DNA from 2 places in the Stenotrophomonas sp. YJH_SMC_119 genome. Region 1 is predicted to be linked to the other one. Evidence: riboswitches for the same ligand, from Rfam matches in the RefSeq annotation. Region 1 holds a riboswitch; the other holds the start of a gene.

Region 1 (7,132 bases):
GCAATCCAGAACGCCTCCCGTTCCACCTCTGGCACCTTCTTCTTCATCGCGTCGTCGTCGAAGAACTGCGCGGCGAAACTCCAGGGATTCATCGGCTGAAATCCTGTTCGCGGTTCACTGCTGCACGCAGCCACACCACTGGGCGCACGGTCTGCTGGCTTCGGCCAACCGCCCACCAGGGCAAGCCCGAGCAGGTACAGCAGGCCAGGCAGCAGTGCGATGCCGGCGGCCAGTACGACGACGGAGACCCATGCCTTACCGGCGGCACGCATCGTGCTCACTTCGCCTTCGGTTTCGGGTACCACAACGCGTTGACGATGACCCAGCGCTGGTCGAAGCGCCCCATGTGGAAGTAATCGACGAACCACGGCGTTTCCAATCGCACCGAGGCGGCATTGCCGGTCACGTCCAGCACCGTGCAGCGGCGGTCCCATTGATCCTTCGGGGTTTTCAGCGCGCCCTGCTTCGTCAGCGCGACCAGTTCTTCCTTCGACATGCGGCGCAGGCCCAGCCGCTCGTCGGGCGTATCGCCGAGGACCGCGCGCTTGGCCAGGTCCGGGTGCAGGGAGCGGGCGACGCGCTGCGGGTCGGCCTCCAGCTGGCCGTCGACGTAGTCATGGCAGGTGGCTTCGATGGCCGCGAGGGTGGCCGGGTCGGCAGCGGGACTGGTTGACGCGGAGAGAGCGAACAACAGGGCGACGGTGGACATCCGGGTCTCCAGCGCTGAGGGCTGGGCGATCATGGCATATGCAAGCCGCATCCACGCATGGCGTGGATCTACGGCATCAGGCCCATTTCGTCGGTGCCCAGCTGCATGTACATGAACGCAGCGGCTTCTTCAGACATGGGCTGCCCCTGCGGGAAGCTGTCCAACCAGGCGGTGATGCGCGCATGGCGCCCCGCCAGCGCATTCATCAATGCCTGCTTTTCCGCGTCAGTGGCGCGCTCCCGCATTTCATTGCGAAGCACGTCATCGCCGATCCCCCACTTTTCCGCGAACGGGATCAGATCGACCAGATCGGGAGGGACCCGGTCACGACGCAGGTGGATCGGTTCGGGTGTCCTCGGGCCATACGCAGCCAGCTCAGCAGCGGTGCCGATCTGCCCATGCTGCGGTGGCGGTGGCGACGGTGCTTGGGTGCAGGCCAGAAGGGCCGCGCAGGCAGTCAACAGCAGTATCCCGCAGTTCTTCATCGGACGGATCCATGTGTCGATGGGTGTGGCGATCATGGCATGACTGGAAGCGCCCATCCACGCATGGCGTGGATCTACTGTAGAGCCGGGTCCATGCTCGGCTTCACCATCAGGCAGCAGCAACAACAGCCGAGCGTGGGCTCGGCTTTACAGAAGCGCAGGATCCGGCGCCTGCAGCCAGGCCAGCTTGCGTTCGCGCGGCTGCTGCTTGAGCTGCCATTCGGCCCGCGAGGCGGCGGCCCGGTCCGGGTACTCGCGCACGGCCAGCACCCGCAGCGGCGGCCGGGCCCGGGTGTAGCGCGCGCCCTTGCCAGCCTGATGGGCGGCGAAACGCGCGTCCACGTCGGTGCTGATGCCGGCGTAATAGCTGCCATCGCGACATTCGAGCAGGTACAGGAACCACGGGCGGAGGGACGGGGCCATGCCCGGATTATGCCGTGCTGCACTGCAGCGGATATACTGGCGCCCGAATGCAGGAGAGAGGCGCCGCGCTGGCGCCCGCCGAAGGCGCAGGCTCCCATGATCGCTCAGGCCGGTGGGCTGGAATCCCACCAACCATGCATTCGACTCGCCGAGCTGGAGAGAGGTCACCGGGCATGCCCGGGACGATCCGCCGAAGGGGCACGCGGCCCATGCCGCTGAACTCTCAGGCAAAAGGACAGCGGGAGCGGCACCGGTCATCGTCATTCCGTCATTGCGCAGGCAATGGCGGCGTCCGCGCATGGCCGGCCCCACCGCGCCCGGAGCCTGCCCCATGTTGCTGTCCATCATCTACCTGATCGCCATTTCCGCCGAAGCCATGACCGGCGCGCTGTCCGCCGGCCGCCGCCGCATGGACCTGTTCGGCGTGGTCATGATCGCCTGCGTCACCGCCCTCGGCGGTGGTTCACTGCGCGACATCCTGCTCGGCCACTACCCGCTGGGCTGGGTGAAGCATCCCGAGTACCTGGGCTTCACCGTGTGCGCGGCGCTGATCGCCACCTGGGTGGCGCGCTGGATGCACCACTTCCGCCGCACCTTCCTGGTGCTCGATGGCCTGGGCCTGATCGCCTTCACCCTGATCGGCTGCTCGATTGCGCGCGAAGCCGGCCATGCGATGCCGATCGTGCTGATCGCCGGCATGCTGACCGGCGCGTTCGGCGGCGTGCTGCGCGACATCCTCTGCAACGAGGTGCCGCTGATCTTCCAGAAGGAGCTGTACGCGATCATCGCGCTGCTGACCGGCGCGGCCTACCTGTTGCTGCTGCACTGGGGCGTGGCCGACGCCACCGCGATCCTGTGCTGCCTCGGCGGCGGCTTCGCGCTGCGCCTGCTGGCGATCCACTACCGCTGGGAAATGCCGAAGTTCGTGTACCACGACGAAGTGCATTGAGGTTCGCGCGGCGGAATCCGCACCACCCCGGCGATGTACCTGGCGCTGTCGCTCATGCGCAGCGCCAGGCGCATCGCCGGTGCAGATGGGCCGGTCTCCAACTCCGACCGGCCCTGATCGCGGCCGCACCCCCGCAGGCGCTGGCCGCCATCCACACACGTGCCGCACTCAAGCGGCTTCGGACACCTTCACGTCGCGACGGGCGCGCACGGCCGCGGCCAGTCGCTCCAGCACCGTCACGGTGGTGTCCCAGTCGATGCAGCCATCGGTGATGCTCTGCCCGTAGACCAGCGGTTGGCCTTCCACCAGTTCCTGGCGACCACCGACCAGATGGCTCTCGATCATCACACCGACGATGCGCTGTTCACCGTCTTCCAACTGAACGGCGATGTCCTCGATCACCTTCGGCTGGTTGTCCGGGTTCTTCAGGCTGTTGGCATGGCTGGCGTCGATCATCAGGCGCGTCGGCAGCTTGGCCTTGGCCAGCGCCTGGCAGGCCTCGGCGATACTGCCTGCATCGTAGTTCGGCTGCTTGCCGCCGCGCAGGATCACATGGCAATCCGGGTTGCCAGTGGTCGACACGATGGCGGTGCCGCCCTGCTTGGTGACCGACAGGAAGTGATGCGGATTGGAGGCCGCACCCACCGCGTCGGCGGCGATCTTCACGTTGCCATCGGTGCCGTTCTTGAAGCCGACCGGGCACGACAGCCCCGAGGCCAGTTCGCGGTGCACCTGGCTTTCGGTGGTGCGCGCACCAATGGCGCCCCAGGCCACCAGATCGGCGATGTACTGCGGCGAGATCACGTCGAGGAACTCGACACCGGCCGGCAGGCCGAGCTTGTTGATGTCGCGCAGCAGGCCACGGGCGATGCGCAGGCCCTTGTCGATCCTGAAGCTGCCATCCAGGTCCGGGTCGTTGATCAGGCCCTTCCAGCCCACCGTGGTGCGCGGCTTCTCGAAGTACACGCGCATCACGATTTCAAGTTCCCCGGCCAGCGCGTCACGCAGCGGCTTCAGGCGCTGGGCGTACTCGATGGCGGCCTTCGGGTCGTGGATCGAGCATGGGCCAACCACCACTGCCAGGCGGTCGTCACGGCCATGCAGGATCTGGTGCAGGGCCGCGCGCGAGGCGCTGACGGTGTCGGAGGCTTCATCGTCACACGGCAGCATCGCCAGCAGCTGGGCAGGCGGTGTCAGCGGTTCGATGGTGCGGATACGCAGGTCGTCGGTGTGCGGGGGCATTGGGGGAGGTCTCCGGAACGTTGGGGGTCCCCAGCGTGGCGGCATGAAAAAAGCCGCCAGGTTCGCTGGCGGCTTTCGGGAATGCGTCTGAAGCTTTCTTCAGGGTGAGCGCAGTCCTTCCTCCGCCAGTGGCTTCGGAAAGTAATACCAGTAAAAGCGGGTGGCGGCTGCGTTCATGGGTTGTATTGATAGCACAGCTTTTGCGCAGTGCAAAATGTTTCATCCGCAACTGGGGACGCGGTTCAGCGAGATGCGCGCCGGCCCTGCCCACGCGGCGGCAACCACGCAACGTCGCTCATTTGCCATGCACTTCCACGTCCAGCAGCAGGCCCTCATGGATGTCGGCCCAGCGTTCCAGCACGCGATCCAGTTCCTGCCGGGCCTCGTCCAGCTGCTCGGGGTTGAGCAGGGAACGCGCGGTGTAAAGATCGGAAACCAAGCGCCGCAGGGCCGATTCCTGGATGGCCACCGACGGCCCCTCCAGCCCCGGCAACTGCAACGCCGGGCTGTCGCCAAGAGGGCCGAACAGCGTGACCTGGAGCGTGCTCTGCATGATCGACCTTCCTGCGGATGGAAATGGGCAATGTCCTGTTTACCGCGTCTGGGTGACAGGCGCATGTGCCACCCATGCCCAGCACCGGGATCTGCCGGCGTCTGCCGCCCCGCTACAAGGCGGCCAGGTCGGCAAGGTGCTGGGCCATGCTGTCCATCGCGCCTACCGCCTGGGTGGTGGTGAAGTACTCATGCCAGCCGGTAGCGGCAATGCCGGCCATCAACGCGTCGACCTCCTCGCGGCTTGCGCAGCGCCAGACCGCATAGAACTGCTCATCGCTGCCGTGCGGTACGCCCGAGGCAATGCGGCCCATCGCCAGCGGCGTGATGCGGACCGGATCGAACTGCTGCATGCCGGCGCCGATACGGGCGAAGAAGGCGTTCCGCTGCTCGGGCGGAAGTGTGGTCCAGGCAGGGGTGGCGGTGTAGAGCTCGATGAAGGTGTGCGACATGGTGGTTCTTCCTTGAGGGTTCGGGGGTTGCCGGCCAGCGGCCGGCACTACCGGAGCGAGCGCAGCGCGCGTTTGCGGATGTAGGCGTTGGCGTCGCTGTGGCGCTCATGCTGCCAACGCGTACACAGCTGGCGCAGCCACTGCGGCTGAGTCTTGCCGGCATCGTTGAGCCAGTTTCCGACCGAATCCTGCACATAGCGTTCCGGATCGTCGGCCAGTGCTTCCAGCAGCGCGGATGCATGTTCCGGGTGCTGCTTGAACAGTGCGATGTGCGTGGCCCAGACACCGCGCGGACGCAGTGCTTCGCAGGCGAAGCGGCGCAGGTACGGCGATGTTTCCTGTGACCACGGTTGCAGGTGCTCCAGCGCCTGCAGTGGTGCGGCAACGATGTCCGTGCGTAGTGCCAGCCACGCCCATTCGCGCACACCGAAATGGGGGTCATCGGCCAGTGTGCGCATCTGCTGCAGCTTCCCTGCCAGCGTTGCGCGGGCATCTCTGCCGATCAGGTAGCAGGCCCAGCCGCGCACTGTATCGGAGCTGTGATGCTGCCAGAGCGCAGGCGCCCCCTGCCCCGCCTCACGCAGCAGTTGCGCAGCCAGGGCCATGCGCAGCGTGATGCCCTTGCCTGAGGCGTCCCGCATGCGTTGCAGCGCCTCCGGTGCAAGCGCAGGCGCCACCACCTGCAGCAGCGCGGCAAAATCCACTGCCAGGCATTCTGCCAGATGGGTGGCGGGGACGCGGCCGGTGTTGAGTGCTTGCCGGCGTTCCGCAGGAATGGCCGTGCTCATGCTGCGGATTCCCGCCCGGCGTCCGTGTGCTGCCAGACCTTGTGCAGCAGCTGTGACAGCTGCTGCTGTTCATCAGCATCCAGGCCGTTGAACAGCCCACCGATCCATTGCGTGTGCTGCTCGAACAGCGATTCGGCCAAACGCTTTCCCGGTGCGGTCAGCACGATCTGCAGGCGGCGGCCATCCCCGTCATCGTTGCGACGCTGCAGCAGGCCTTCGCGCTGCAGGCCATCGAGCAGGCCGCTGATGGTGGCGCGGGTCACGCCGGCGCGCTCGGCCAGCACATGCGGCGGCAGTGCGCCACCGGCCCCGTGCAACAGGAACAGCACGATGAAGCGACCCTCGCTGAGCCCATGCGGTGCCAGCCGCGCGGCGCAGTCGCGATCGATCGACGAGGACAGCGAGAGCAGCTGGAAACACAGGCGCAGCGGCGCGATGTTGGCGTGACCGCGTCGCTGCGCTTCCTCGATCAGGGCATGGTGCTTGGCTTCGATCATCTCACGCACGCGATATGGTTAGGCGCCTAATCATACAGCCGAACAGCCGCTGCCTGTAAACCACAGCCGATATCAGGTGAACTTTCCCAGCAGCAGGCACGCAATCAGCCCGCCGCCCTCCCGGTGCAGCAGCTGCAGTTCGCCCGCGTGCCGCCTCGCCACATTGGCGGCCACTGCCAGCCCAAGTCCCGCTCCACCGGTGGTGCGACTACGAGAACGCTCGCTGCGCTGGAACGGTTGCAGCAGGCGTACTCGGTCGCCCTCGGCGATACCTGGGCCCCGATCCATCACCTCCAGCTGGACCCCTCGCTCAACCACGGCAAGTCGCAGTTCCACCGCCCCGGCATAGCGATCGGCATTGTCGATAAGGTTGTCGAACGCGCGCCGAAGCAGCAGCGCGTCGCCGTGCCAGGGCAGACTGTCCGGCCCCTGGATGGAGATCTCGACACCGCGCAGCAACGCTGCCTGCACGCACTCCTCCAGCAGCGCGGCCAGATCCAGCGGGCGCATCTGCAACGGCTGCAGTTCACCGCGTGCGTAATCGAGCACCTGCTCGATCATCGTGTCCATGCGCTCGATGTCCGCCACCATCCGGGCCGCCTGTGGTGTGGGCGCGAACTCGGCGCGCAGTCGCAGGCCGGTCAATGGTGTGCGCAGGTCGTGCGCCACTGCAGCCAGCATATGGGTCATGTCCTGGGCCTGCGCACGCAGGCGCTCTCGACCGGTGCCGATCGCGGCGGCCAGCATCTGTACCTCGCGCGGGCCATCATCCGGCAGGGGCGTGTCGGCTTGCAGGTCCACGCGTGCACTGGCATCGGCCAAGCGTCGTAGTGGACGCCCCAGCCGGATCGATGCCCACGCCGCCAGCGGCGCCAGCAACACGGCACCGCCCAGCAGCGCCAGTATCACCTGTCGCCGCCAAGCTGCCAGATCACTGTGATCGCTGCCGACCACCCGCCAGCGGCCATCGGCCTGGCGCACGCCCAGTTCAAACGGCGGCCATTGCATCGCGGTCAGCAGCGCGGCCTGCGCCTT
Region 2 (7,132 bases), on a different contig from region 1:
GGCCCGCATCAATGCCGAATTCAAGGCCGCCTACCCGGAGATGACCTCGGCGCAGTGGCTGTCTTCCACCTACATCAACAGTGATTCCGAACGCATCGCGGCCAAGGCCAACGAGCGCTCGCTGACCCAGCTCAACAGCTGGATCGAACAGGCCGCCAAATTCGATGGCAAGCCGATGAGCGAGGACAGCAAGCGTGCGATCCACCTGCTGAAACTGATGTCCTCGATGCCGGCGCCGCGCGATCCGGCCAAGCTGGCCGAGCTGACCCAGATCGCCACCCGCATGGAAGGCAGCTACGGCGCCGGCAAGTACTGCACCGACGCCAACGATCCGAACTCCTGCCGCCAGCTGGGCGAGCTGGAACAGGTACTGGCGCGCAGCCGCGACTACGACAATCAGCTTGACGCCTGGCAGGGCTGGCACAGCACCACCAAGAGCATGCGCGGCGACTACCAGAAGTTCGTCGGCCTGGTGAACGAAGGCGCCAAGGGCATGGGTTTCACCGATGCCGGCCAGATGTGGCGCAGCGGCTACGACATGCCGCCGGAGCAGATCGGCCCGGAAACCGACCGCCTGTGGGAACAGGTCAAGCCGATGTACGAGCAGCTGCACTGCTACGCGCGCGGCAAGCTGGACAAGACCTATGGCAAGGACAAGGCCGAAGTGGGGAATGGCCTGATCGCCGCGCACCTGCTGGGCAACATGTGGCAGCAGGACTGGTCGAACCTGTGGGACCAGCTGGAACCGTACCCGGGCGCCGGCAGCCTGGACATCACCGCGGCGCTGGAAAAGCAGTACCAGACCAACCTGAGCGCGGCGCTGGCCAAGGCCGGCAAGGATGCGAACGTGGCCGCGCAGTACAAGGCGCAGCGCGAGGCCGAACTGCGTACCGCCAAGCAGATGACCGAGCGCGCGCAGGACTTCTACGTGTCGCTGGGCATGCCGTCGCTGCCGCAGTCCTACTGGGAAAAAACCCAGTTCATCAAGCCTGACGACCGCGACGTGGTCTGCCACGCCAGCGCCTGGGACATGAACATGGAAGGCGACGTGCGCACCAAGATGTGCATCAAGCCGAACGAAGAGAACTTCACCACCATCTACCACGAGCTGGGCCACATCTATTACGACCTGGCCTACAACCCGCTGCCACCGCTGTTCCAGGGCGGTGCCAACGATGGCTTCCATGAAGCGATCGGCGACACCATCGTGCTGGCGATGACGCCCAAGTACCTCAGCTCGATCGGCCTGGTCGATGCGCCGACCGAAAGCCGCGAGGCGGTCATCAACAACCAGATGCGCATGGCGCTGTCAGGCGTGTCGTTCCTGCCGTTCGGGCTGATGATCGACCGCTGGCGCTGGGGCGTGTTCGATGGCTCGATTACTGCCGACAACTACAACAAGGCGTGGTGGGACCTGAAGGCCAAGTACCAGGGCGTGGCGCCGGCCAGCACCCGTGGCGAAGAGTTCTTCGATCCGGGCGCGAAGTACCACGTGCCGGGCAACACTCCGTACACCCGCTACTTCCTGGCGCGCATCCTGCAGTTCCAGTTCTACAAGGGCCTGTGCGACGCGTCCGGCTACAAGGGCCCGCTGCATGAGTGCACCTTCTACGGCAACAAGGAAGCCGGCCAGAAGTACTGGGCGATGCTGAGCAAGGGTGCCAGCCAGCCGTGGCAGGCCACGCTGAAGGAGCTGACCGGTACCGACAAGCTCGATGCCGGCCCGATGATCGAGTACTTCACCCCGGTCAACGAGTGGCTGAAGCAGCAGAACGAAGGCCAGATGTGCGGCTGGCAGGCCAACGCGGCCCCGGCGGCGAAATAAAAAAAGGGGCGGATCCGCGAGGATCCGCCCCTTTCCGGTAGTGCCGGCCGCTGGCCGGTAACTGCACGGTGGAAATCCATCTGGCAGCCGGCCGGCGGCCGGCTCTACCGCAACAGCAGTCAAAGGCCAGATGTGCGGCTGGCAGGCCAACGCGGCCCCGGCGGCGAAATGAAAAAAGGGGCGGGTCCGCAAGGATCCGTCCCTTTCCGGTAGTGCCGGCCGCTGGCCGGCAACTACGCGATGAAGACCCAACGGGCAGCCGGCCAGCGGCCGGCTCTACCGAAACAGCAGTCAAAGGCCAGATGTGCGGCTGGCAGGCCAACGCGGCCCCGGCGGCGAAATGAGAAAAGGGGCGGATCCGAAAGGATCCGCCCCTTTCCGGTAGTGCCGGCCGCTGGCCGGCAACTGCACGGTGGAAATCCGTCTGGCAGCCGGCCAGCGGCCGGCTCTACCGAAACAGCAGTCAAAGGCCAGATCTGCGGCTGGCAGGCCAACGCGGCCCCGGCGGCGAAATGAAAAAAGGGGCGGATCCGAAAGGATCCGTCCCTTTTTGGTAGTGCCGGCCGCTGGCCGGCAACTGCACGGTGGAAATCCGTCTGGCAGCCGGCCAGCGGCCGGCTCTACCGCAACAGCGGTCAGCTGTTCTTCTTCGCGGCCATCGCTGCGGCCAGCTCGGCCTTGAATTCCTCGAAGGTCTGGCCCTTCTCCCTGGCTTCGGCCTGTGCGGCATCGCGCAGCGCATCGGAGTACATCAGGCGCACCGGCGTGCCGTTGCGCTCGTGCAGTTCACCGGCCTGCATGATCAGCGCCAGCACCTGCGCAGCGCTCTCGCTGTGGCCCGCGATGCGGCCATCCATGCCCAGCACCCATTCGCCGTCGCGGCGCACGACACCGGCCAGCAGGGTGCGCTGTGCATCGCGCAGTTCCGCATGCGGCTCCACCGGCGAGGCCTGCGCGGCGGCCTTGTTGGCGGCCTGCTTTTCCTGGCGACGGCGCTGGTCGCGGCGGGTCTTGGAGCTGGTGGACATGGTGCGGTACCGCTGCGAAGGGGGGCGCAAGGATAGCGCACCCCGCCCGCAGCACCGCTTCACACCCCTCAGTCCAGCACTTTGCCGTGCCGCCAGTAGCCCATGAAGGTGATCGCGCGGCGGTCCAGCCCGCAGTCGCGCACCAGATGGCGACGGATCGCCATCACCGCCCCCGCCTCGCCCGCCACCCAGGCATACAGCGGCCCGGCCACACCGGTTTCGGCCTGCTCCCAGAGGATCTGCGTATCGACGTCGATCTCCTCCAGCGCATCGCCGGCAGCCACGCCCGAGGTCGCTGCCAACCGCGCCTGGACCGCCTGCAGCAACCGCTGTCCGTAGGCGGCCTGCCCGCGCGGCAGCCAGACCAGCTCGGCGCTGGAGGGCGCCTTCAGGTGCACCGCATCACCGGCCTGCGCCACCTCCAGCAGCGCCAGCGTGCGCGGTGGGTCGACCATGGCCGCCAGTTCCTCGAGGATGCCGGCCACCGCAGGCAACGCGGTTTCATCGGCCACCAGCAGCACCTGGCCGACACCGGCCGGTGGCTTCCACTCCCAGCCCTCGCTGCTCCCGGCACAGTCGGCGTCCGGGGCCAGCAGCACCACGCGGTCGCCAGGGCGGGCGTGCATGGCCCAGCGCGAGGCGGGGCCGGTTTCGCCATGGATGACGAAATCGACGTCGACCTCGCCCTGCTCGGCGCGCAACTGGCGGATGGTGTAGGTACGCATCGGCGGGCGCTTGTCGTCCGGCAGGGCCCGGTAGCGTGGGTACCAGTCTTCACCGCTGGGGACCTGCGGCACCTCCTGGCCGGGCAAGGGGAAGAACACCTTGATGCGCTGGTCAGGGCCTTCGGTCTTCATCCGCGCCACGTCGGCACCGGTGAACACCATGCGGTCCAGGGAAGGGGAAAGAACGCGGCGCTCCTTCAGCGCCACCTCGAACAGGCGGTAGGTCTGCTGCGCAGCCATGGGGAACCTCATGCAACGACATCGGATTGGCTGGCTGTCGTGCATCCACGCACCGGCTGGCTGGAGTGCCCAGCCTAGTCCGGTCGTTCCTCTTCGCAAGCGTTGCGGGCAAAGCGGCCGGCCCTACCCCTGCGCGCTGCTCAATGGCCCGTGCAGGCCGCCTGTGCCGCGCGTTCACGCTGGTGTTCCCAGTACCAGAACACGAAGCCGGCGGCGAAGAACGCGGCCTGCCCCAGCGCCAGGTGCAGCGGGCTGGCGCTGAGCAGCGGCGACACCACGCCGGCCACCACCGTGCTGATCATCAGCTGCACGAAGGCCTGCAGCGACGAAGCCAGGCCGCGCTGGTGCGGGTACATGTCCAGCACCGCCAGCGCCAGGATCGGGAAGATCAATGCCATGCCCATGCCGCCCAGGAAGATCGGCAGCACCGCCCACGGCAGCACGAACTGCGGCGACAGCGCCACGTAGCCGACATTCAGCAGCACCGACAGCGCACACAGGCCGAAACCAATGGACACCTGGCGGGTGGGCGTGGTGTGCCCGGCCATGCGCCCGGACAGGAACGAGCCGGTGGTCATGCCGCCGATGGTGGGGATGAACAGCCAGGCAAAACCACCCTCGCCCAGATGCAGGTGCTGCATCACGAACACCGGCGCCGAGGAGATGTACAGGAAAATGCCGCCGAAACCGATGCTGCCGGCCAGCGCCAGGCGCAGGAACCGCGGGTTGAAACCGATGCGCACGTAATCACGCAGCAGCACGCGCGGTGACAACGGCACCCGTGCCTCCACCGGATGGGTTTCCGGCAGGTAGCGTGCAGTGGCCGCCAGCAGGAGCAGCGCAAACACCACCAGGAACCAGAAAATCAGTGGCCAGCCGGCGCCACTGAGCAGGATCCAGCCGCCAATGATCGGTGCGATGGCCGGAGCGATGCCGAACAGCATCGATACCTGGCTCATCAGGCGCTGCGCATCGTGGCCGTGGTACAGGTCGCGGATCACCGCGCGGCCGACGATCATGCCGACGCCTGCTGACAGGCCCTGCAGCGCACGGAACGCCAGCAGCGTGGTCAGGTCGGTGGACAGCGCGCAGCCGACCGAAGCGCCGACGAACACCACCAGGCCACCGAGGATCACCCGCTTGCGGCCCCAGGCGTCGGACAGCGGACCGTGCGCCAGGCTCATCAGGCCGTAGAACAGCAGGTACACGCTGATGGTCTGCTGCACCGCCACTTCGTCCACCGCCAGGCGCTGGGCCAGCTGCGGGAACGCGGGGAAGATGGTGTCGATCGAGAACGGACCGAACATGGCCAGGCCGGCGAGCAGCAGGGCCATGCGGCGGGTGGAGGGAGCAACAGCGGCGGTCATGGGAAAGGCGTCCGGCAGGGCCATGCGCGGCACGCACGGCGGGCGCCGGTCCCCTGCAGCAGGGACGGCGCCAGATGAATTCGGGTATCCGCCCATCATAGGTGGGGAATGCGCCTGATGCCATGCAGCAGTGCACAAAACGCACGGACGGGCCATCGGCCATTCAGGCGCGGCCGCCAGGTCCGAAGGCGGCCGCCGCGCCCGCAACGGGCTATAATCGGCGGGCAACACGGTGGGAGAAGCGGAACACCGCTGCCGAAGGCGCAACGCCCGTAATCGCTCAGGCCCGATACCACCCGTAACACAACTCTGGAGAGACCGGTTCGATCCGGCGCCGAAGGGGCACGAAGCTGCGGTCCGCCGCGCTTTTAAACTCTCAGGCAAAAGGACAGAGGGGCGCCCCGCAGACCGCCGACCGGCGGCTTGTGCCCGTGCGTGTGCCCTTTCCTGACGGATCCTTCGCCATGTCCCAGAACACCCCTTCCCTGCGTGAGCTCGAGCACCACAACGCGTTCGTCGAGCGCCACATCGGCCCCAACGACGCCGAGATCGCGCAGATGCTCGCCGTCGTCGGCCACGCGTCGCTGGATGCGATGACCGACGCCATCGTGCCGGCCAAGATCAAGTCGCCGGCACCGCTGGCACTGCCGGAGTCGATGACCGAAGTGCAGGCACTGGCGAAGATCCGTGCGATCGCCGACAAGAACACCGTGCTGCGCAGCTTCATCGGCCAGGGTTACTACGGTACCCACACGCCGAACGTGATCCTGCGCAACATCCTGGAAAACCCGGCGTGGTACACCGCCTATACCCCGTACCAGGCGGAAATCTCGCAGGGCCGCATGGAAGCGCTGATCAACTTCCAGACCCTGTGCGCCGACCTGACCGGCATGGAAATCGCCAACGCCTCGCTGCTGGACGAAGCCACCGCCGCCGCCGAAGCGATGACTCTGGCCAAGCGTTCGGCCAAGTCGAAGTCGGACACCTTCTTCGTGCACGACGCCGTGCACCCGCAGACCCTGGAACTGCTGCGTACCCGCGCCGAGCCCATGGGCATCGTGCTGCGCGTCGGCACCCCGGCCGAAGCACTGGAAGCAGAAGCGTTCGGCCTGCTGCTGCAGTATCCGGACACCTTCGGCCAGGTCGGCGACTACAAGGCGCTGGTCGATGCCGTGCACGCACGCGGCGGCCTGGTGGCCGTGGCCACCGACCTGCTGGCCCTGACCCTGCTGGCTGCCCCGGGCGAATGGGGCGCGGACATCGTGGTCGGCAACAGCCAGCGTTTCGGCGTGCCGTTCGGCTTCGGTGGCCCGCACGCCGCCTTCATGGCCTGCCGTGACGCCTACAAGCGCTCGATGCCGGGCCGCCTGATCGGCGTTTCGATCGATGCCCAGGGCAACCCGGCCTACCGCCTGACCCTGCAGACCCGCGAACAGCACATCCGCCGCGAGAAGGCCACCTCCAACATCTGTACCGCGCAGGTGCTGCTGGCGGTGATGGCCTCGATGTACGCCGTTTACCACGGCCCGGAAGGCCTGACCCGCATTGCCCGCCGCACGCACCGCCTGGCCTCGATCCTGGCCGCAGCGCTGCGCAATGCCGGCGTGCAGGTCGGTGGCGACTTCTTCGACACCCTGCACGTCACCGGCGTGCATGCCGATGAAATCCATGCCAAGGCACGCGCCGCCGGTTACAACCTGCGCGCGATCGACAGCGACTCGGTCGGCATCAGCCTGGACGAGACCACCACCCGCGCCGACATCGTCGCCGTGGCTGCGGTGTTCGGTGCCTCGCTGGACGTCGACGCGCTGGATGCCAGCACCGCCGACGCGCTGCCGGCCGGCCTGCTGCGCCAGTCCGCGTTCCTGACCCACCCGGTGTTCAACACCCACCACAGCGAGCACGAACTGCTGCGTTACCTGCGTTCGCTGGCCGACAAGGACCTGG

What was found. A riboswitch is a leader RNA that binds a small molecule or an ion and turns the genes downstream of it on or off. The one in region 1 is predicted to bind glycine.
Region 2: linked by a shared signal. The riboswitch ahead of gcvP (aminomethyl-transferring glycine dehydrogenase) and the one ahead of AC5P6S_RS12860 (trimeric intracellular cation channel family protein) in region 1 are both predicted to bind glycine.

The regions. Positions count from the first base shown of each region.
Region 1 covers NZ_JCAFRP010000007.1:158,249-165,380, reverse strand. Annotated here, with positions in the region: gene AC5P6S_RS12880 (hypothetical protein) at 1-272, opposite strand, end outside; gene AC5P6S_RS12875 (nuclear transport factor 2 family protein) at 278-709, opposite strand; gene AC5P6S_RS12870 (hypothetical protein) at 778-1,320, opposite strand; gene AC5P6S_RS12865 (GIY-YIG nuclease family protein) at 1,342-1,617, opposite strand; glycine riboswitch at 1,658-1,747, shown strand; glycine riboswitch at 1,761-1,866, shown strand; gene AC5P6S_RS12860 (trimeric intracellular cation channel family protein) at 1,949-2,566, shown strand; gene AC5P6S_RS12855 (3-deoxy-7-phosphoheptulonate synthase) at 2,735-3,808, opposite strand; gene AC5P6S_RS12850 (hypothetical protein) at 4,104-4,361, opposite strand; gene AC5P6S_RS12845 (DUF6616 family protein) at 4,474-4,812, opposite strand; gene AC5P6S_RS12840 (DNA alkylation repair protein) at 4,860-5,600, opposite strand; gene AC5P6S_RS12835 (MarR family winged helix-turn-helix transcriptional regulator) at 5,597-6,097, opposite strand; gene AC5P6S_RS12830 (sensor histidine kinase) at 6,170-7,132, opposite strand, start outside.
Region 2 covers NZ_JCAFRP010000001.1:257,897-265,028, forward strand. Annotated here, with positions in the region: gene AC5P6S_RS01225 (M2 family metallopeptidase) at 1-1,825, shown strand, start outside; gene AC5P6S_RS01230 (hypothetical protein) at 2,461-2,853, opposite strand; gene AC5P6S_RS01235 (siderophore-interacting protein) at 2,922-3,818, opposite strand; gene AC5P6S_RS01240 (multidrug effflux MFS transporter) at 3,959-5,185, opposite strand; glycine riboswitch at 5,485-5,587, shown strand; gene gcvP (aminomethyl-transferring glycine dehydrogenase) at 5,650-7,132, shown strand, end outside.